DNA from 3 places in the Serratia sp. TSO36 genome. Region 3 is predicted to be linked to each of the others. Evidence: predicted binding sites of a transcription regulator. Region 3 holds the regulator's gene; each other region holds the start of a gene.

Region 1 (7,189 bases), on a different contig from region 3:
AACCTGAACCTGGGCTACAGCAGCAGCATCGGTAACATCGACGGTAGCTATGCCTACAGCTCGAAATACCGTCAGGAAGGGGTGGGCCTCTCCGGCGGCCTGCTGGTGCACTCCGGCGGCGCGACGCTGACGCAGCCGTTGCAGAACACTATCTTGCTGGTGGAAGCGAAAGACGCCAAAGGCGTGCGTCTGGAAAACCAGCCGGGCGTGACCATCGATCGCTTCGGTTATGCGGTTGTGCCGTCGGCCAACCCGTACCGCTACAACTATGTGGCGCTGCGCACCGAAGATTTCGGCCCGGGCCTGGATGTGCCGGTGGCCAGTAAACAAGTAGTACCGACCGAGAAATCGGTGGTGAAGGTGAGCTTCGATACCTTCAAGGGCGTCAGCCTGCTGATTCACGCTCGTCTGGGTGACAACGGTTATCCGGCCATCGGCGCCGGCGTGTTCAACGAGTCCGGCCGCAACAGCGGCACCGTGGGCCTGGAAGGCGCAACCTATGTTTCCGGCGTGAAAGCGGGTGAGAAACTGACGATCAAATGGGGGCCGAAAGCCGACCAGCAATGCGTACTGCCGATCCCGGCGGACGTGGGCGACAAACAAGCGGCCATGGGATATCAGGAACTGACCCTGCAATGCCAAAAACTGTAAGGTACACCATGAACTTGAGCAAATTAGCACGTAACACACTTCTGTCAGTGGTGGGGCTGGCGGGGTTGGCGATGGCGCAACAGGCGGCGGCGATGCAGTGCCGTTTCGGCAACTCGACCGGCAGTAGCAGGCCAACCGGCAGCGTGACGCAGGATATCGACGTCGGCCGCCCGATCGTGTTGGCTGCCAGCGACTTTGTTAAAGGTAACCTGATTTGGCGTTCGCAGAACTTTACCTCCACCTTTACCTGCTGGGATACCGACAACTACCCGCGTGGAGAGAACGCTTACATCTATTGGAACCCGCAGAACTCGTTCGGCGCACTGGATAAGTCGTTGGAGATTGGGGTGTCGATCAACGGGCGTGATTATGATGCGATCAACCTGAAGCAAAGTTCCAACCGGCCGACGGGCCCTGATTTGGGGCCGGGTACCAAACCGGGCAGTAATAGAAGGAAAGCCGATCCTCAGGCGGTGACCGCCACTTATTCGGTGTATATCAAAGCCACCGGGGTGAAACCGCCGGCGGGTAACTTCCCGCCGTTGGCGCGCGCGTCGCTGTTCCAAATCGATGGTGAGTTGGGCCTTAACGCCACCAAAGACAGCAACTTTAACGCCTATATCAAAGGTTTGGACAAGATCCGCGTGATCCAGTGCAATCCGCAGATCACCGTGTTGGCCAACAACGGTGCCAGCGTCGATTTCGGTGTGTTGACGACGTCCAGCGCCAAAACCGGCACTATCGCCAAGCAGGTGCCGTTCGATATCAAGGCGACCTTGAGCGGCGGCGAGTGTGCCGGCCAGTCTCTGCAGGCCAGTTTCAGCAGCACCAACGCCGATCCGTCAGATAATACGCAGATCCTACCGACCACCAAACCGGGCGTGGCGATCTTCCTGACTCAGCAACGCGACACCAACAAAACGCCGATCCCACTGCAAACCAACGTGGATTTCGGCGGCGTGCTGCAGGATAAGCAGAACGAAGTGAAAGAGACCTTTATCGCGAACCTGAAGTGGTTGACCAATACGCCGAAGACCGGGGTGTTCAACGCCACCGCCAACGTTGACGTCACCTTCAAATAATCCGGTGTCGCTTCAATTAAAAAGGGTTCAGTTCGCGATGAACTGAACCCTTTTTACGTGTTATGCCGCGTTTATCAGCGCAGCCCCATCCAGGTGGTGCAAACGCCTTCCGGCGGTTTGCCAGCGTACCAGCGGGGCAGCGTAGGAGCATCGTGGCGTGGCTCAGCCTCCACCGGCTGCGCCGGCCATTCCGCCACGTCCCAGCGGGTGGTGCGGCGATACACCGCCGGGGTTTTGCCGAACTGTTTCTTGAAGGCGCGTGAGAACGAAGGCTGAGAATCGAAATGGTATTGCAGGGCGATATCCAGGATCGGGCGCGGGGTGGAGCGCAGCGCCTGCGCCGCCTGCGACAGGCGCCGCTCGCGGATATAGCTGCCGAGCGCGTGGCCGGTGGTGCTGCGGAACATGCGCTGCAGGTGCCATTTGGAGTAGCCCGACTTGGCGGCGACGTTATCCAGCAGCAGCGGCTGGTCCAGATGAGTTTCAATCCAGTCTAGTAAATCGTGAATGATATTGACGCGATCCATGGTTTTAGTTCTCCCGCAAAAACGACATTCAGGTCACAGTGACTTAGCTTAATTATCCAAGAATATACTTTGATAATAGGCGCGAGTGCGCCGTTACGCAAGGGTAAACCGGGGGGAAAAAGGTGACCAAAAATGCTCTTTGAATCGCAGGGGGATAAAAGAAAGGCCGCATAAAGCGGCCTTTCCAGCAGGAAACGAGTGGAAAATCAGTTGGTTTCCGGTTTCACTTCAATGTAGTTCAGACCCAGCACGCTGCTGGTGTAGCCGCGGATCTTGTTGGTCATCTCGATATCGCCGTTCAGCTTGTGGCCGTAAGAAGGGATGATCTCTTTCAGTTTGCTCTGCCATTCCGGCGTCGCCACTTTGTCTTTGAACACGGTTTCCATCAGGTGCAGCATGATTGGCGCAGCGGTGGAAGCGCCCGGTGACGCGCCCAGCAGAGCGGCGATGCTGCCGTCTTCAGAGCTGACGACTTCGGTGCCGAACTGCAGCACGCCGCCTTTATCCGCGTCTTTCTTGATGATCTGCACGCGCTGGCCTGCGGTCCACAGCTTCCAATCTTCCTGCTTGGCGTCCGGGAAGTACTCTTTCAGCGCGGCGAAGCGATCGTCGTCGTTCATCATCAGCTGGCCGACCAGGTATTTCACCAGATCGAAGTTATCCAGACCGACGTGGGTCATCGGCATCAGGTTCGAGGTGCTCAGCGAGTGCAGCAGATCGAACAGCGAACCGTTCTTCAGGAACTTGCTGGAGAAGGTGGCGAATGGCCCGAACAGCAGCACGCGCTTGCCGTCCAGCATGCGGGTATCCAGGTGCGGCACGGACATCGGCGGCGAACCTACGCTGGCCAGGCCATACACTTTGGCCAGGTGCTGGTTGGCGATCGCCGGGTTGGTGGTGACCAGGAACTGGCCGCCGACCGGGAAGCCGCCGTAGCCGTCGGCTTCAGGGATGCCGGATTTCTGCAGCAGGGTCAGGGAGGCGCCGCCTGCGCCGATGAACACGAACTTGGCGTTAACGGTGGTTTCTTTACCGTCGCGGTTCAGATCGGCAACGGTCACGCTCCAGGTCTGATCGGCGTTGCGCTTGATGTCGCGCACTTCGTGGCTCAGGTTCAGCTTGAACTTGTCGCTGGTGCTCAGCGCGTCAACCAGCTGATGGGTGATCACGCCGAAGTTGACGTCGGTACCCAGCGGCATGCGGGTCGCGGCGATTTTCTGCGCCGGATCGCGGCCGTTCATCACCAGCGGCGCCCACTGTTTGATTTGCGCAGGATCTTCGGAGTATTCCATGCCGCGGAACAGGGTGCTGTGCTGCAGCGCCGCGTAGCGTTTACGCAGGAAGTTGACGTTGTCGTCGCCCCACACGAAGCTCATGTGCGGCACGCTGTTAATGAAGGATTTCGGATCTTTCAGGACATTATTTTTCACCTGATAAGACCAGAACTGGCGAGAGATTTCGAAAGACTCATTGACCTTCACCGCCTTGCTGATGTCGATGGTGCCATCGGCTTTTTCCGGCGTGTAGTTCATTTCGCTGAAGGCGGAGTGGCCGGTGCCGGCGTTGTTCCAGCCGTTGGAGCTCTCTTCCGCCACGCCGTTCATGCGCTCGTACATGTCGATGGTCCAGGTCGGCTCCAGCTCATGCAGATAGGTGCCCAAGGTGGCGCTCATGATGCCGCCGCCGATCAACACCACGTCGACGGTTTTATTCTTCTCTTCAGCCGCCGCCTGCTGCGTAACGCTAAACAGGCTGAGACTGAAAATCAGGACGAGTAATTTTCTCATTGAATTAAATCTCTTGTGTGTAAATTCTACTCATTGCAGGTGAAAGAATTTAGCGGGAGTTACCCTGGAAAATAGTGAAGCCGACCGCCCGGCGTGAGCCGATAGGCAGCGATAATGCCTTTTTGTTAATAGGGTTTTTAACGAAAAGTGAACTATTGCAGGCCGTCCGGATGCAAATTGATCGGTTCACGTTACTGGCGGGGTATTATTGTTTGCGAGAATGTTAAAAACTACTTTTGTAACTAAAAAAAATGAATATAAGCAAAAATAGGCCGGTTGCTGTCGCAGGAATAAACAGAGAGGGGAGTAAGGCCATATAACCGCGTTATTTTCAGGGGTTAATTGTCGCGTAATTAAACGTTATTTCGTTATCACACAATAATTGCGGTTAAATTGCAAATACGCATCGGTAACCAATAATAAACGGCCGCCGTTGCGGGCGGCCAGGATTCACAAGGCGGTTACTTGATGCCCATCGCATCGCGCATGGTGAAGAACAGATCGGTCTGATCGGTCAACCCCACCACGTTGGCGGCGTGCGGGCCGTAGGCCGCGACGCGCAGCTGGGTGCCGGTGTGCCCCTGCGATTCCTCTTCCGAGTTGCCGTAGCTGAGGGTCATCGGCGCGCCGTCTTTGGTGGTCAGTGTCTGGGTCAGGCCCGGCGCTTTGGCGTCGGCGGCGACGATCTGGCTGGAGTGCGCGTGGTCGGCGGTGACGATCACCAGCGTGTTGCCGTCGGCGCGGGCGAAGGCCAGCGCTTTTTGCACCGCCTCGTCCAGATCGACGGTCTCACCAATCTGCCCGCACGGGTTGGCGGCGTGATCCTGCTTATCGATCGACGCGCCCTCTACCTGCAGGAAGAAGCCGTTCGGGTTGTCTTTCAGCAGCGCGATCGCTTTTTCGGTCATCGCCGCCAGCGTTGGCGTGGCCGCGGTGCGAGCCGGGTTGTTTTCGCAGGTCACCGCCGGTTTGTCGAGGTTGCCGTGATAGCTGGCTTTCGGCCCCAGCCAGCGCACCGGCATGTTGCCGTCGGCGAACAGGCCCAGCAGCGGTTTTTGCTGATTGGCCAGGGTAACGGCCTGCAGTTCATCCGCGTTGCTCACCCACTGATAACCTTGCGCCGCCGCTTGATCTTTCAGCGATTTTCCTTGCCATTCGCCGCTTTTCGCCAGTTGGTTGAAGGATTTCGCGCCGCCGCCCAGCGTGACGTCGGCACGGGTTTTCAGCAACTGCTCGGTGATGGAACCGCGGCCGCCGTTTTCCAGCGCGTTAGCGGCGCATTTCTCGCTGGTTTCCTCCGGGCCGTAGCATTTGCGCGAGGTAACGTGCGACACCAGCGCCGCCGGCGTGGCGTCCTGCAGTTCGGCGGTGGAGACGTTGCCGGTGGCCTTGCCGGCCGCCTTGGCGATCTCCAGCAGCGTCGGCTGGTCTTTGCCGTTCACGTCCACGCCGAGCGCGCCGTTATAGGTTTTCACCCCGGTGGCCCAGGCGGTGGCGGAAGCGGCGGAGTCGGTCACGTAATCCGGTTTGTGGGTTTTCTTGTCCAGCGAGTAGTGGGTGTATTGCCCGGTCAGCGGCAGGGCGTCGATGCCCTTGAAGTAACCGCCTGCGCCCTCGGCATAGTTGCGGGCGGCGGTGATCTCGGAATCTCCCATGCCGTCGCCAATCAGCAGGATCACGTTTTTCACCGTTTTGTCCGACAGCGACGCCTTCAGCGCGGCGGTCTGATCGCCGGCCAGACGACGGGCGCCGCCCGGTTCGGTGAGGGTGCCGCGCGCGGCGCGCTCGGTCAGGCCATCGGCATTGGCCGAGTTTTCCGCCGCGATGGCGGAGGAACAGAGCAGGGCGGACAGCACGGCGCCGGCGATCAGGGATACAGCAGGTTGCATGGGGCAAGCTCCTTGTCGTAATACAACAATGTAAATAACATCAAATTGTTACGTAAGGAGAGTAGAGCAGAGGGATGACAATTTTATGACAGCGGAAGGCGGGACGGCCCGGCGGCCATCCCGTTTGACGATCAGGCCGCGCGCGCCGGTATAGTGAGCCCACGCTGCACCGCCGGCCGCGCCAGACCGCGCTCCAGCCACTGCGCGACGCGGGGGAAACTGTCGAACTCTACCAGTTCGCGCGCCTCATAGAAGCCGATCAGGTTGCGCACCCAGCCCAGCAGCGAGATATCGGCGATGGTGTAGTCCGCGCCCATGATCCAGTCGCGGCCTTCCAGGCGCGTTTCCAGCACGCCGAGCAGGCGTTTCGATTCGTTTTTGTAGCGCTCCAGCGGCCGCTTATCTTCATACTCGCGCCCGGCGAATTTGTGGAAGAAACCGAGCTGGCCGAACATCGGGCCGACGGCGGCCATCTGGAAGAACACCCACTGAATGGTTTCGTAACGCTGCGCCGGATCCTGCGGCAGGAAACGGCCGCTCTTTTCCGCCAGGTAGAGCAGAATGGCGCCGGATTCGAACAGCGGCAGCGGCCGGCCGCCGGGGCCGTCGGGATCGATGATCGCCGGGATCTTGCCGTTCGGGTTCAGCGCCAGGAATTCCGGCGTCCAGGTTTCGTTGTTGCCGATGTCGATCAGGTGCGCCTCATAGGGCAGGCCGATCTCTTCCAGCATGATGGACACTTTGACGCCGTTCGGCGTCGGCAGGGAATAGAGCTGCAGCCTTTCAGGATGCTGAGCCGGCCAGCGTTTGACGATCGGGAATTGGGTGGAATCGAGCATGGAAACTCCTCGGGTTGGCGGGGTGGCCTAAGCGTACCCCTTGAGTATTGCAGTAAAACTACCCCGCCGCCGGGTTAGACCGTGAGTTCAAAATGTGCGGCCAGCGCTTTTTTACCGGCAGGGGTCAGCTGCAACTCGCGGCTGTCGAGCCGGCGGACGATCCAGCCGCGTTGGATAAACGCGGCCAACAGCGCGGCGCCCAGCGCGCCGCCGAGGTGAGAACGGCGTTCGCTCCAGTCCAGGCAGCCGCAGGCGAAGCGGCGGCGGGTGGGGGCGGGGGAGCAATCGACGCCCAGCCGCGCCAGCGCGGCCTGACCGGCGTCGCTTAACCGGTAGTCTTCCTCACCGCTCAGCCAGTTCAGCGCATGCAGCCGATCGTGCAGTTTCACCGCCACCTCGCCCGCCATATGGTCG
Region 2 (7,189 bases), on a different contig from region 3:
CTATCCTTTGGAGGCCGCCCATGACCCCAATCGTCCGCACCGCCACGCTCGAAGAAATCCACCGCCTTTACCAACGCATCCCCGAATTCGGCGGCCTGCATAGCCTGGCCGATCTGCAGCGGCGTATCGGCGGTGCCCCCGCCAGCCTGTTGATCGCCGACATCGACGGCCAGCCGGCCGGTTTCAAACTCGGTTATCAACAGCGGGAAACGGTGTTTTACAGCTGGCTGGGCGGCGTGCTGCCGGCATTTCGTCGCCACGGCGTGGCACAGGCCTTGTTGGCCGAACAGGAGCGCTGGACGCGGGCGCAGGGCTATCGCCGGCTGACGGTCAAAACCCGCAACCGGTTCCGCGCCATGCTGACGATGCTGCTCGCCCACCACTATCAGATTGTTCAGCTGGAAAAGAAAGGCGAAGTGGCTGATTATCGGCTATTACTGGAGAAAAACTTGTGACAACATCTGCCTTGCATTTCAGCCTGGAATAGGTTGCGATACGACAGTGAATCCCTACCGGAAAGGAAGAAGGAAGCCCGATGCGTAAAGTAGCGAAATTGATGGGTATCAGCCTGCTGGCACTTGGCCTCGCGGCCTGCGACGGCGACACCAAAGACACCAAGGCAGCGTCTGACGGCGCGGCGGCCAGCGCGCCGGCCGGGCAGCAGGTCAGCCTGCTGGACGGTAAACTGGCGTTCACCCTGCCGGTCGGCATGGCGGATCAGAGCGGCAAGCTGGGCAACCAGGCCAACAACATGCATGTTTACGCAGACAGCACCGGCCAGCGCGCGGTGATCGTGATCCTGGGCGACAAGACCGCCGACAGCCTGGAGACCCTGGCCAAGCGCCTGGAGAATACCCAGCGCGCGCGTGACGCCAACCTGCAGGTGATCACCAACAAAGCGCTCGACGTCAACGGCGTGCCGCTGCGTCAGCTGGACAGCATCATCACCAGCGGCGGCGAAAAAGCCTATTCCTCCGTCCTGATCGGCTCGCTGAACAACAACATGCTGACCATTCAGGTGACGCTGCCGGCGGACAATCAGCAGCAGGCGCAGGCCGAAGCCGAAGGCATCATCTCCACCCTGAAGCTGAAGCAGTAATCCCACAGAGGGCCGGCTTGCCGGCCCTCTCGTTTTTATACCAGCGCCTGCGCCAGCAGGGTGATCGGATGCTCACAGTGCTTGCTGGTGGACATTTCTATCTGCCATTTGCAGGTCTCGCAGTCGGTCACCACCAGATCCACTCCGCTCTCTTCGATCTGCCGGAACAGCGGCGCGCCTATGCCTTGCGAGGTGGCGTAGTTCTCCGATTTGAACCCGTAGGTGCCGGCGATGCCGCAGCACTGCGAATCCAGCACCACCAGCTCCAGCCCCGGTATCTGCCGCAGCAGCTCCAGCGTGTAGGCGGTCCAGCCCATCTTCTCCATATGGCAAGGCGTGTGATAAGCCACCCGCAGCGGCGTGCGCTTCAGCGGCAGGCTGCGCCCCTGATTGATCAGGCGATAGAGATAGCGCGTCGCCAGCTCCACCCGATCGCGCACCGGAGTGGTGTCCACGTCCAGCAGATGAGGGTATTCGTCGCGCAGGGTGAAGGTGCAGCTCGATGAGGTCGCCACCACCGGGATGCCGCGCTCCAGCACCGCTTCATGCAGCGACTCGGCGTTAACCCTGGCCTGCTTTTTGGCCTGCTCGATAAACCCGTTGGCGATCAGCGGCACGCCGCAGCATTTCTCGCGTTTCAGCAACTGCACGCCGATATCCAGCGCGTTGAACACCCGGATCAAATCTTTGCCCAGCTGCGGATGGTTATAGTTGACGAAGCAGCCGTGGAAAAACGCCACCTGCTCGGCATAGCGCCGCTGAGCCTGCGCCTGCTGCCGGTACCAGCGGCGGAAAGTGCCGAACGAGTATTTCGGCAGTTCTCGCCGGTGATCGATCTTCAGCGCCTTGTCCAACAGCTTGCGCACCGGTTTCAGCCCGGTGGCGGCGTTGACGATCGGCGCGAACGGCGTCGACAGCGAGCCCATGATGTCGGTGTGGCTGAGGATGGCGTCGCGCAGCGTCGGCTTGCTCTGGGCGAAGTCGGCGCGGGCGCGCTGAATGATATCGCCGATTTTGACGTCGGACGGGCAGGCCACTTCACAACGTTTGCAGTTGGTGCAGTATTTCAAGGCTTCGTCGTACAGCGCCGGATCTTTCAGCCGCAGCCGCTCGCCGTCCGGCCCCGCCTGTTTTGGCCCCGGATAGAGCGGGTTCACTTTGGCGACCGGGCAATAGGTGGTGCAGACGGTGCATTTGATGCAGCTTTCAAAGCTGTGGTCCTGATGCAGGCTCATGCGTTTTCCTCCGCGGCGATCTGCTGCGCGACGTGCAGCGCACCGATCAATGACACGCCGGCGCCGCAGCCCTGTTGCAGCGGATCGTAGCCGCCGGCGACCGCGCCGATGACGTACAGATTGTCGAACGGCATGCCCTGCTTCATCGCCCGCAGCCTGCCGTCGGTGCGCACGCCAAACTGCAGATAAGGCTGCGGCGCGAACAGCTCGCACCGGCTCCAGTCGGCGCGATCCGCGCGGCTGTGTACGTCCAGCCCGAAGATCGGCTCGCGCACCCCGTCGAAATCCGCCACCAGCCCGTTGCTGAAGAAGCTGCCGCTGGCCAGCACCACCTGCTGCGCCCGCAGCGGAATATCACCGTGGTTGCGGGTATACAGGCCCGTGACGCGGCCGGCTTCGCACTCGGCGCGCAGCACGCTGTCGCCGGGCATGAAAACGCCACCCAGCTGTTGAAAACGCCGCCGCAGCGCCTGATGCAAGCGCATGCCGGGCACCGAAGGCGGCAGCGTCGGCAGCAGCCGGATCGGCTTGCCGACCGCATCCTGCAGCACTGCCAGCGACGCGTCGTCCTCCAATCCCAAACAGGCCGGCAGGAAGAGCGCGTCGGCTTCCCCCGCCAATCGCCGCAGTTCCTCGGCCATCGGCGGCAGATTTTCCATCAAATCCAGCACCCGGGCGATGTTTACCGCGCGGAACTCGCTGGGGTTATTGCGTAATCTGTCCAGCGCCGGCATGTGCAGATAGGCCACCTCCGTCTCTACGCCGAGCTCCCGGCTCAGAGAGTCGGCAGCCATCTGCGGCTGGAAGTCGAGGAAGCCTTCGATGCCGATCACCGCAATGCGCCGCCACGGCAGTTGGCCGGTCAGCGGCAGCGTCGGGATCGCCTGCGGGCTGAGCCAGGTGGCGCGGCGCGTGCCGAGCGGCGTAATGCGCAGATGGTTGTTGGCACCCTCGCCCTGCAGGTTCAGCCCGCAGCGCTCCAACAGCCGCTGCGCGGCGGCGGACAGCGCCGCCACCCGGCCGGGCCCGATCAGGGCATACGGATGCTGCGGCGCCTGCTGCGCCAGCTGCGGTAGCGCCGCCAGCGGCATTTCGACCGGCGTGCCGTCCGGCAATCTCGCCAGCAGGTCGAGCGAGCCGGAGGAGAAGTAGAGCGCGCTCTGGCCGGAACTGACCACCGCACAGCGCTTGCCCTGTTCGGCCACGGCAATGGCGCAGCTCAGGCCCGCCAGGCCGCCGCCAATCACCACTACGTCAAATCGCATCATCCGCCTCCTGCTCCTTGTCGGCCTGGGCTTCAAGCCCGCATAGCCCCTGGTAAACCCAGCTGGTAAATTCACTCTCGCGCAGCGCGTCGCCCCAGGCGATCGGCCGTACGCCTTTCCACCGTTCGTTGAGGAACTGCGACAGCTGCGCGATGGACTGCTGCGGCGTGCTGACGTTAAAGCGCGTCAACAGCCCGGCGGCGCGGCAGGCGCAGAGTTCGCCCTGGCAGGTGCCCATGCCGACGCGGGTGCGGCGGCGCAGATCCACCAGGTTATTGACGGTCAGCGAGTTGACTGCATAGCGCACTTCCCCGGCGGTCACCGCCTCGCATTCGCACACCAGGCTGGTGTCGAGTCGATCGGCCGCCGGCACCTGGCTGGCGCGATCGCCGTGGCGGTAAATTGCCGAGCCGCGAATGCTGGCGGGCAGAGAAACCACGCTGCGCACCGTCTCCTCCGCCGACTGGCGGGAGCCGGGCAACGCATCCTGCGCGGTGGTGCACGGGCGGTTTACGCCAAGCTTTTCGCACACCTTGTCGGTGGCCCACTCCGCCATCAGGCGGTAGGTCATCAGCTTGCCGCCGGTGATGGTGATAAACCCTTCCAGCCCGTCGCGGGCGGCGTGATCGAGCAGCACGATGCCACGGCTGACGTTGCGCCCGCTGGGGTCGTCGTCGCTGGCCACCAGCGGCCTTACCCCGGCGTAGGCGCGCAGAATGCGGGTCTGCGCCAGGGTGGGCGCCAACAGCGCCCCCTCGCGGATCAGAATGTCCACTTCCTGCGGGGTCACCAGCATGTTGTCAATTTGGTCGTAGTCGATATGGGTCGAGGTGGTACCGATCAGCGAGATGGTGTCGCCCGGCACCAGGATGTCGGCGTCTGCCGGTTTGCGGCAGCGGTTGATCACCATGTTGTTGATGCGGTGGCCGAGGATCAGCAGCGCCCCCTTGGCCGGGAACATGCGGATGCGCAAATCGGCGTATTCGGCGATCTGCTGGCCCCAGATGCCGGCGGCGTTGACCACCACCGGCGCATGCAGCGCATAGCGCCGCTGATTCTGATGGTCGTAAACGCGCACGCCCGTCACCCGATCGCCGCTGCGCAACAATCCCACCACCTGGTGGTAGGTCAGGATCTGCGCGCCATGTTCGCGCGCGTCCAACATGTTGGCGGCGGTCAGCCGGAAGGGATCGACGGTGCCGTCCGGCACGCGCACCGCGCCGATCAGCGCCGGGTTAGCCGCCGGCTCCAGCCGCAGCGCCAGCTGCGGGTCGATCGCTTCGGCGTCGATGTCGGCCTGGCGACAGGCGGCGATAAACTGTTGCTGATAGTCCAGCGAGTCCTGCGGCAGGGTGATGAACAGCCCATCGGTGCGCTCGATGCAGTGATGGGCGATGCGTTTCAGGATGCGGTTCTCTTCGATGCACTCGCGCGCCGACTCGCCGTCGGTCACCGCATAGCGCGCGCCGCTGTGCAGCAAACCGTGGTTGCGGCCGGTGGCGCCGGTGGCGATGTCGTGGCGCTCCAGCAAGATGCAGCGCAAGCCGCGCCGCGCGCAGTCGCGGGCGATGCCTGCGCCGGTGGCGCCGCCGCCGATGATGATCACATCCGTTTCGCCGCCGTCAAAATAGCTGCTCATGTCGCTCCCTCAGGATCGGTAGTTATGAGCCTATTGAGCCACGGTTATAAGGGTCTTTGTTTGATAAGGAACAAGAACGAACATAAAACGAAATAAAAATGTCCACAAAAAACCATCAATGTGATCATAATCACGATTTTTGGACGTTTTTCTATTTCATAACGTTAACGAATCGCTCAAAATCCGCCGTGGTTTCATAAAAGTGTAACAATTGCGCCATTCGTCACAGCGACACCAGGCGTATTTGACGACAATGGCGCTCGTTATGGAACACAAAAACACCACATTCGATATCCGCTCAATCATCAAATGAACGTAAAAGGTCATATTGATGTGATAACAGATAAAGCCATCGGAGGCGCTCATGTTGAGTATTTTTAAGCCGGCCGCACACATCGCCCGTGTGCCGAGCGATAAGGTAGACCCGCTCTACCGTAAGCTGCGCTGGCAAATTTTCCTGGGGATCTTCTTCGGTTACGCCGCTTACTATCTGGTGCGTAAGAACTTCACCCTGGCCATGCCTTACCTGATCGAACAAGGCTTCAGCCGCGGTGACCTCGGCTTCGCGCTGTCGGGCATTTCCATCGCCTACGGCTTCTCCAAATTCATCATGGGTTCGGTCTCAGACCGTTCCAACCCGCGAGTGTTCCTGCCTGCCGGCCTGATCCTGGCGGCGGCGGTGATGCTGTTCATGGGCTTCGTGCCGTGGGCCACCTCCAGCATCGCCATCATGTTCGTCCTGCTGTTCCTGTGCGGCTGGTTCCAGGGCATGGGTTGGCCGCCGTGCGGCCGCACCATGGTGCACTGGTGGTCGCAGAAAGAACGAGGCGGCATCGTCTCCATCTGGAACTGCGCCCACAACGTGGGTGGCGGCCTGCCGCCGCTGCTGTTCCTGCTGGGCATGGCCTGGTTCAACGACTGGCACGCGGCGCTGTACATGCCGGCCTTCGGCGCCATCCTGGTGGCCCTGATCGCCTTCGGCCTGATGCGCGACACCCCGCAATCCTGCGGCCTGCCGCCGATTGAAGAGTACAAAAACGACTACCCGGACGACTACAGCGAAAAAGACGAAGAAGAGCTGACCGCCAAGCAGATCTTCATGCAGTACATCCTGCCGAACAAGCTGCTGTGGTACATCGCGGTCGCCAACGTGTTCGTCTACCTGCTGCGTTACGGCATTCTGGACTGGTCGCCGACCTACCTGAAAGAAGTGAAGCACTTCGCGCTGGACAAGTCTTCCTGGGCTTACTTCCTGTATGAATACGCCGGTATCCCGGGCACCCTGCTGTGCGGCTGGATGTCGGACAAAGTGTTCAAAGGCAACCGCGGCGCCACCGGCGTGTTCTTCATGACGCTGGTGACCATCGCCACCGTGGTGTTCTGGATGAACCCGCCGGGCAACCCGACCGTGGACATGATCTGTATGCTGGTCATCGGCTTCCTGATCTACGGCCCGGTGATGCTGATCGGCCTGCACGCGCTGGAGCTGGCGCCGAAGAAAGCCGCCGGCACCGCCGCGGGCTTCACCGGCCTGTTCGGCTACCTGGGCGGCTCGGTCGCGGCCAGCGCCATCGTCGGCTACACCGTAGACTTCTTCGGTTGGGACGGCGGCTTCATGGTGATGATCGGCGGCGGCGTGCTGGCGGTTATCCTGCTGCTGCTGACCATGCTGAACGAAAAGAAACACCACGCGGAAATCGCTGCCGGCAAGCGCGGCTAACCGTCACACGACTTTTGCATGATTTAAAGGCCGCCCTGCGGCCTTTTTACTACCCTGCCCCCAACAACACGGAGAAAACGGAATGCGGACTCAAGTCAAAGCCCTGCTGACAGGGATCATTCTCGCTACCTCAATGGTCAGCGCCGCGCAGGCGGCGGACAAAGTGGTGATCGCCCATCGCGGCGCCAGCGGCTACCTGCCGGAACACACCCTGCCGGCGAAGGCGATGGC
Region 3 (7,189 bases):
GCTGTTCAGTCAGGGAGTGGCGCTGTTCATCGTTCAGCAGCTCGATGCCGCTGGCGCGCTGGTGCAACCCATCCAGGTCGGTTTTGGCCTGCTTGTGCGATTCGAACACCTGTTCGGACAGCCGTCCGTAGATTTCGGTGCCGGTCAGCTCTTCCAGCAGCTCAGCGCGATCGTTGGCGTCGGCGTTGAGGAACGCGGCGAACTGCCCCTGAGACAGCATCATCGATTTGGTGAAGCGGCCGAAGTCCAGCCCGGTGATGGCGGCGGTGATCTCCAGCTTGTCGCGCACCTTGTCCGCCAGGATCTTGCCGTCCTCGCGGCGCGCCAGTTCCACCTTCGGCGCCTGCAGGTTGCCGTCCGGCGCGTTTTTGGCGCGGCGCTGGCTCCAGAAGGCGCGATAGCCGACGCCCTTGACCTCGAATTCGACCTCCGCCAGCGATTCGGCGGTGTGGCGGGTCATCAGTTCATTCTGGCTCGGCGTGACGTTGAGACGCGGCGTCTGGTGGTACAGCGCCAGGCAGATGGCGTCCAGCAGGGTGGTTTTGCCCGCGCCGGTCGGGCCGGTAATGGCAAACAGGCCGTTGCTGGCGAACGGCTCGGCGGTGAAGTCAATTTTCCACTCGCCCTGCAGCGAGTTGAGGTTTTTTAACCGCAGGCTGAGGATCTTCATGGATTGGTCTCCTCAGGATTGTGCTGCACCGCCTCGACCACCTGGCGGAACAGTTGGTGCATCCGCCGTTGGCGCGCTTCTGGCATGTCGGCCTCCTGCGCCAGGCGCCGTTCGAACACCTCGTTGACGCTCAGTTCGTTGAGCGTTTCCTTATCCTGCTGCGCGATCGCCTGGCGGCGCTGCTCTTTGCTGCGCCGCAGCAGCACCACTTCCACCGGCAGCTCATCCGCCATCAGCTGGATGCGGCGCTGGATATCGCTGAGGTAGTCCTGCGTCGCCACTTCGATATCCAGCCACACCGGCAGCTCGCCGGCATAGTCGGCAAATTGCTGCAGCTGCCGTTCGATCTCGGCCAGATCGCCTTTGATCAGCTGCATGGGCTGGAACTGCGGGATCGTTAACGCTTCTACCTGCTGCAGGGCGCCGTCGGCGAAATCGACCAGGAAGACGCTTTTGGCTTTGCCCAGTTCATCGAAGCTGAGCGGAATCGGTGAGCCGCTATAGCGAATATGATCTGATTTGGCGACGTTCTGCGCGCGGTGAATGTGGCCCAGCGCGATATAGTCGGCGGGCGGGAAGGCCTGCGCCGGGAAGGCGTCGAGGGTGCCGATATAGATGTCGCGCACCGAGTCGGAGGTGGTGACGCCGACGGTGGTCAGGTGGCCGGTGGCGACGATCGGCAGCGGCAGGCCCAGCCGATCGCGGCGTTCGCAGGCCGCCTGATACAGCGCCTGGTAATGTTCGGCGATGGCTTCCTGCAGCGCCTGCTGTTTTTGCGCGCCGGATTCGCCGGCGCGGCTGGTGAGCAGATCGCGCGGCCGCAGAAAAGGAATGGCGCACAGCACCGCGCCCGGCTGGCCGTCGCGCCGGTTCAGCACCACAATCTGCTGTTCGGGGGCGCTTTGCGCGCTCGCGATCACCGTGGTGTTCAGGCAGGAGAGCAGCTCACGCGATTCGTTCAGCGTCGCCACCGAGTCGTGGTTGCCGCCCAGCACCACCAGCTGACAGCCGGTGCGCTGCAGCTCCACCACGAAGCGGTTGTACAGCTCGCGGGCGTAGCTGGGCGGCGAGCCGGTATCGAACAGATCCCCGGCGACGATCAGCGCATCCACCTGCTGCTGCTCAATCTGCTCGATCAGCCAGTTCAGAAAAGCCTGGTGCTCGGCGGCGCGGCTTTTGGTGAAAAAGTACTGGCCAAGGTGCCAGTCAGAGGTGTGGATCAGGCGCATGACATTCCCGGATGCAAAGGTAATGGCGATGATTATAAAGGCCGCGGCGGCGGCTGTCCCGGCGCAATGATGATGACAACCGGATGATTTTTCTTTGCGGCGGGAAATAATCGCTATGCTTACTGCCTATAACAGCCGCTTTTTTTCATAAAAGTGTCACAAAACTGACGCATAATGGCGCCCGCAAAGTCGCTAACACATTGGCAGGATTGACGATGGCAAGACGCATACTGGTGGTGGAAGACGAAGCGCCGATCCGTGAGATGGTGTGCTTTGTGTTGGAACAGAATGGTTACCAACCGTTGGAAGCCGAGGATTATGACAGCGCCGTGACGCGCCTGTCTGAGCCGTTCCCTGATTTGGTGTTGCTCGACTGGATGTTGCCCGGCGGTTCCGGCATTCAGTTTATCAAACATATGAAGCGCGAAGCGCTGACCCGCGATATCCCGGTGATGATGCTGACCGCGCGCGGCGAAGAAGAAGACCGGGTGCGCGGCCTGGAAGTGGGGGCGGATGATTACATCACCAAGCCGTTCTCGCCCAAGGAGCTGGTGGCGCGCATCAAAGCGGTCATGCGCCGCATTTCACCGATGGCGGTGGAAGAAGTGATTGAAATGCAAGGGCTGAGCCTGGATCCGTCCTCCCACCGCGTGATGGCGAACGATCAGGCGCTGGATATGGGGCCGACCGAGTTCAAGCTGCTGCACTTCTTTATGACCCACCCGGAGCGGGTTTATAGCCGTGAGCAGTTGCTTAATCACGTCTGGGGCACTAACGTTTATGTGGAAGACCGTACCGTTGACGTGCATATCCGTCGGCTCCGCAAGGCGTTAGAAACCAGTGGGCATGATAAAATGGTTCAAACCGTTCGGGGCACCGGCTACCGGTTCTCAACGCGCTACTGATCGCGCTGCGCTGGAGAATATGCCGTGTTAGAACGTCTGTCGTGGAAGAGGCTGGCTCTGGAGCTGGCTCTTTTCTGTTTGCCCGCCTTACTGCTGGGGCTGATTTTCGGTTATCTGCCCTGGTTCCTGCTGGCCTCCGCGCTGGCCGCGCTGGTGTGGAATTTCTACAACCAGCTCAAACTCTCCCATTGGCTGTGGATCGACCGCAGCATGACGCCGCCGCCCGGCCGCTGGAGTTGGGAGCCGTTGTTCTATGGCCTGTATCAGATGCAGCAGCGCAATCGCCGCCGCCGGCGCGAGCTGGCGCTGTTGATCAAGCGCTTTCGCAGCGGGGCCGAATCGCTGCCTGATGCGGTGGTGATGACCACCGTCGAAGGCAACATCTTCTGGTGCAACGGGCTGGCGCAGCATCTGCTCGGCTTCCGCTGGCCGGAAGACAACGGCCAGCACATCCTCAACCTGCTGCGTTATCCGGAATTCAGCCACTATCTGCAACAGCAGGAGTTCTCGCGCCCGCTGACGCTGCAGCTGAACAACGAACACTACGTCGAATTCCGCGTGATGCCCTACTCCGAAGGGCAGTTGCTGATGGTGGCGCGCGACGTCACCCAGATGCGCCAGCTGGAGGGGGCGCGGCGCAACTTCTTCGCCAACGTCAGCCATGAGCTGCGCACGCCGCTGACGGTGCTGCAGGGCTATCTGGAGATGATGGGCGACGAAGAGCAGGACGGTTCGCTGCGCAGCAAGGCGCTCGGCACCATGCAGGAGCAGACCCGCCGGATGGACGGGCTGGTCAAGCAGCTGCTGACGCTGTCGCGCATCGAGGCGGCGCCCAATGTCGACATGAACGAGCGGGTGGATATCCCGCTGATGCTGCGGGTGTTGCAGCGCGAGGCGCAATCGCTGAGCGGCGACAATCACGAGATCACTTTCCGGGTGAACGAACAGCTCAACGTGTTCGGCAATGAAGACCAGTTGCGCAGCGCGGTGTCTAACCTGGTGTACAACGCGGTCAACCACACGCCGAAGGGCACCCATATCGAAGTGAGCTGGCAGCAGACGGCGCACGGCGCGCAGTTCCAGGTCAGCGACAACGGACCGGGCATTGCCGCCGAACACCTGCCGCGCCTGACCGAGCGTTTTTACCGCGTCGACAAGGCCCGTTCGCGCCAGACCGGCGGCAGCGGGCTGGGGCTGGCGATCGTCAAGCATGCGCTCAGCCATCACGACGCGCGGCTGGAGATCCTCAGCGAGCCGGGGATCGGCACCCGCTTTATCTTTACCTTACCCAACCGGTTGATTGTTCCCGCCGCTTTATCAGAGAATGCGGTGAAAAATTAACGCGAGACACCGGTATGACCCGAATAACCCGAGGGCTGTTGCTTTGCCTGGCGTTGCTGGCCGGACGCGGCGCGCTGGCGCAGCCCGACGGCATGCTGGCGGGCAACCTGTCCAGCGTCGGTTCCGATACTTTGGCGAATCTGATGGCGCTGTGGGCGCAGGATTTCAGCCGGCATTATCCCAACGTTAACCTGCAGATCCAGGCCGCCGGCTCGTCGACCGCGCCGACCGCGTTGGCGGCGGGCGCCGCGCAGCTGGGCCCGATGAGCCGGCCGATGAAGGCGGCCGAGGTTTCGGCGTTCGAACATCGTTACGGCTATGCGCCGCTGGCGGTGCCGGTGGCGGTGGATGCGCTGGTGGTGTTGGTGCATCAGGACAACCCGCTGCGCGGCCTCAATCTGCAGCAGCTCGATCGCATTTTCTCCGCCACCCGGCGCTGCGGTGAAAGCAAACCGCTGACGCGTTGGGGCGAGCTGGGGCTGAGTGGCGACTGGGCGACGCGCTCGCTGCAGCGCTTCGGCCGCAACTCGGCGTCCGGCACCTACGGCTATTTCAAACTGCGCGCGCTGTGCGGCGGCGATTTTATGCCGCGCGTCAATGAGCTGCCCGGTTCGGCTTCGGTGGTGCAGGCGGTGGCCGGTTCGCTCAACGGCATCGGCTACGCCAGCATCGGTTTTCGCGCCAGCGGCGTGCGGCTGCTGCCGTTGGCGGAATCGGGAGAGGACTATGTCGCGCCTACCGCCGCCAACGTGCGCAACGATCGCTACCCGCTGTCGCGCTATCTCTATATCTACATCAACAAAGCCCCCAATCAACCGCTGGAGCCGCTGACCGCCGCGTTCCTCGATCGCGTGCTGTCGACCGCAGGGCAGAGCCTGGTCAATCACGACGGCTATCTGCCGCTGCCGCCGGGCGCCCTGCAGAGGACCCGCCAGGCGCTCGGGCTGCAGCCGCTCGCGGCGGCCACGGTGCAATAAGCGACAAAAAGCGGCGTAATTTTCGCCTTTTTTAACGGCCAAACGGAGCTTATACCACGCGAAAACCGGGCATTTATTGGCGTTTTCGCGCGGTAAAGCGGTATATGTTTCACGTTTCGTGAATCCATTGTTCAAAAATGATACAAATCATGTAGTGTATATTTATTGATAGCCAATATGATCGACTGGTGGCTAAAGTTTATATGGTCGATAGCTCTGCTTTTCGCCGTGCGTCTTGCCTTGAAGCGCTATAAACGTTTACCTTAGCCCTCGTTGTCGGATTAAACCTCCATTTTTATAACTCCTAAAATTTTGCCCATCTTCATGAGCGGCCACTTTCGAATAGGGACATAAACGCCGGATCGACTGCGTTTAGGATGCTTATTTGGCGCTGCGACGATCGGGCATGCCGGCAACCGGTGGGGCGTCACGCCACCACGCTATCGGACAATTTTTTTCATTTGAACAGGCAACACGACATCGTATGAGTCATCGTTTAACGTCAAAAGATATCATGGCACTGGGCTTCATGACCTTTGCCTTATTCGTTGGGGCCGGGAACATCATCTTCCCGCCGATGGTCGGCTTGCAGTCCGGTGAACACGTCTGGATCGCGGCGCTGGGCTTCCTGATCACCGCCGTCGGTCTGCCGGTCATCACCGTCATCGCGCTGGCGCGCGTTGGCGGCGGCATCGACGCCCTCAGTTCGCCGATCGGCCGCGGCGCCGGCCTGCTGCTGGCGACCGTCTGCTATCTGGCCGTCGGCCCGCTGTTCGCCACGCCGCGCACCGCCACCGTGTCCTTTGAAGTGGGCATCGCCCCGCTGACCGGCGACGGCGCCATGCCGCTGTTCATCTACAGCCTGGTGTACTTCGCGCTGGTGATCGGCATCTCCCTGTATCCGGGCCGCCTGCTCGACACCGTCGGCCATGTGCTGGCGCCGCTGAAGATCGTGGCGTTGGGCGTACTGGGCATCGCCGCGCTGCTGTGGCCTGCCGGCGCGCCGATTCCGGCGACAGCGGCTTACCAGAGCGTGCCTTTCTCTTCCGGCTTCGTTAACGGCTACCTGACCATGGATACGCTGGGCGCGCTGGTATTCGGCATCGTTATCGTCAACGCGGCGCGCTCGCGCGGCGTGAAAGACGCCGGTCTGTTGACCCGTTACACCATTCTGGCCGGTTTGATCGCCGGCGTGGGCCTGACGCTGGTTTATCTGAGCCTGTTCAAGCTGGGCTCCGGCAGCGGCGCGTTGGTGCCTGATGCCACCAACGGCGCGGTGATCCTGCACGCTTACGTTCAGAACACCTTTGGCGGCCTCGGCAGCTTCTTCCTGGCGGCGCTGATCTTCATCGCCTGTATGGTGACCGCGGTCGGCCTGACCTGCGCCTGCGCCGAGTTCTTCGCGCAATACCTGCCGTTCTCGTACAAGACGCTGGTATTTATCCTAGGCCTGTTCTCGATGGTGGTGTCCAACCTCGGCCTGAGCCACCTGATCCAGATCTCCATTCCGGTGCTGACCGCGATTTACCCGCCGTGCATCGTGCTGGTGGTGCTGAGCTTCACTCTGCGTTGGTGGCACAGCGCGCCGCGCATCATCGCGCCGGTGATGCTTGTCAGCCTGTTGTTTGGTATCCTTGACGCGGTGAAAGCCTCCAGTTTCCAGCAGCTGCTGCCGGCCTGGACCACTCACCTGCCGCTGGCGGAGCAGGGGTTGGCATGGTTGCCGCCTTCGCTGCTGATGCTGGCGCTGGTCGCGATTTATGATCGGGTGTGCACGCGTTCCCAAGTGACCGCGCACTGATAATCCCCCGGCTTAATCCAGGGCCACGGACATGTCCGTGGCTTTTTTACGTTTAAAACTATGGGTCATCTTCATGCAACAACAGTCACCCACCACTGCCCCCGACAATAAGCTGAAACGCGGCCTCAGTACGCGTCATATCCGCTTTATGGCGCTGGGATCGGCCATCGGCACCGGGTTGTTCTACGGCTCGGCGGACGCCATCAAAATGGCCGGCCCGAGCGTGCTGCTGGCTTACCTGATCGGCGGCATCGTGGCCTTTATCA

What was found. The regulator PhoB, encoded in region 3, activates phosphate uptake and scavenging genes when phosphate is short. The targets are predictions, from matches to a motif close to CTGTCATAAAACTGNCNNAT.
Region 1: a site for PhoB is predicted at 6,009-6,028, ahead of phoA (alkaline phosphatase). Genes of this name have one in related genera too.
Region 2: a site for PhoB is predicted at 5,430-5,449, ahead of glpT (glycerol-3-phosphate transporter). Genes of this name have one in related genera too.

What each region holds. Positions count from the first base shown of each region.
Region 1 is NZ_JBJZOU010000010.1:208,382-215,570, forward strand. Features, by position in the region: gene ACK3CV_RS08075 (fimbria/pilus outer membrane usher protein) at 1-651, shown strand, start outside; gene ACK3CV_RS08080 (fimbrial protein) at 666-1,733, shown strand; gene ACK3CV_RS08085 (helix-turn-helix domain-containing protein) at 1,808-2,260, opposite strand; gene ACK3CV_RS08090 (malate:quinone oxidoreductase) at 2,467-4,047, opposite strand; gene phoA (alkaline phosphatase) at 4,509-5,936, opposite strand; gene ACK3CV_RS08100 (glutathione S-transferase N-terminal domain-containing protein) at 6,068-6,775, opposite strand; gene ACK3CV_RS08105 (ArsR/SmtB family transcription factor) at 6,850-7,189, opposite strand, start outside.
Region 2 is NZ_JBJZOU010000002.1:216,736-223,924, reverse strand. Features, by position in the region: gene ACK3CV_RS01335 (GNAT family N-acetyltransferase) at 21-455, shown strand; gene ACK3CV_RS01330 (DcrB family lipoprotein) at 536-1,099, shown strand; gene glpC (anaerobic glycerol-3-phosphate dehydrogenase subunit GlpC) at 1,135-2,334, opposite strand; gene glpB (glycerol-3-phosphate dehydrogenase subunit GlpB) at 2,331-3,599, opposite strand; gene glpA (anaerobic glycerol-3-phosphate dehydrogenase subunit A) at 3,589-5,238, opposite strand; gene glpT (glycerol-3-phosphate transporter) at 5,603-6,958, shown strand; gene glpQ (glycerophosphodiester phosphodiesterase) at 7,041-7,189, shown strand, end outside.
Region 3 is NZ_JBJZOU010000009.1:6,714-13,902, forward strand. Features, by position in the region: gene sbcC (exonuclease subunit SbcC) at 1-670, opposite strand, end outside; gene sbcD (exonuclease subunit SbcD) at 667-1,899, opposite strand; gene phoB (phosphate response regulator transcription factor PhoB) at 2,115-2,804, shown strand; gene phoR (phosphate regulon sensor histidine kinase PhoR) at 2,829-4,145, shown strand; gene ACK3CV_RS05395 (PstS family phosphate ABC transporter substrate-binding protein) at 4,160-5,122, shown strand; gene brnQ (branched-chain amino acid transport system II carrier protein) at 5,607-6,923, shown strand; gene proY (proline-specific permease ProY) at 6,997-7,189, shown strand, end outside.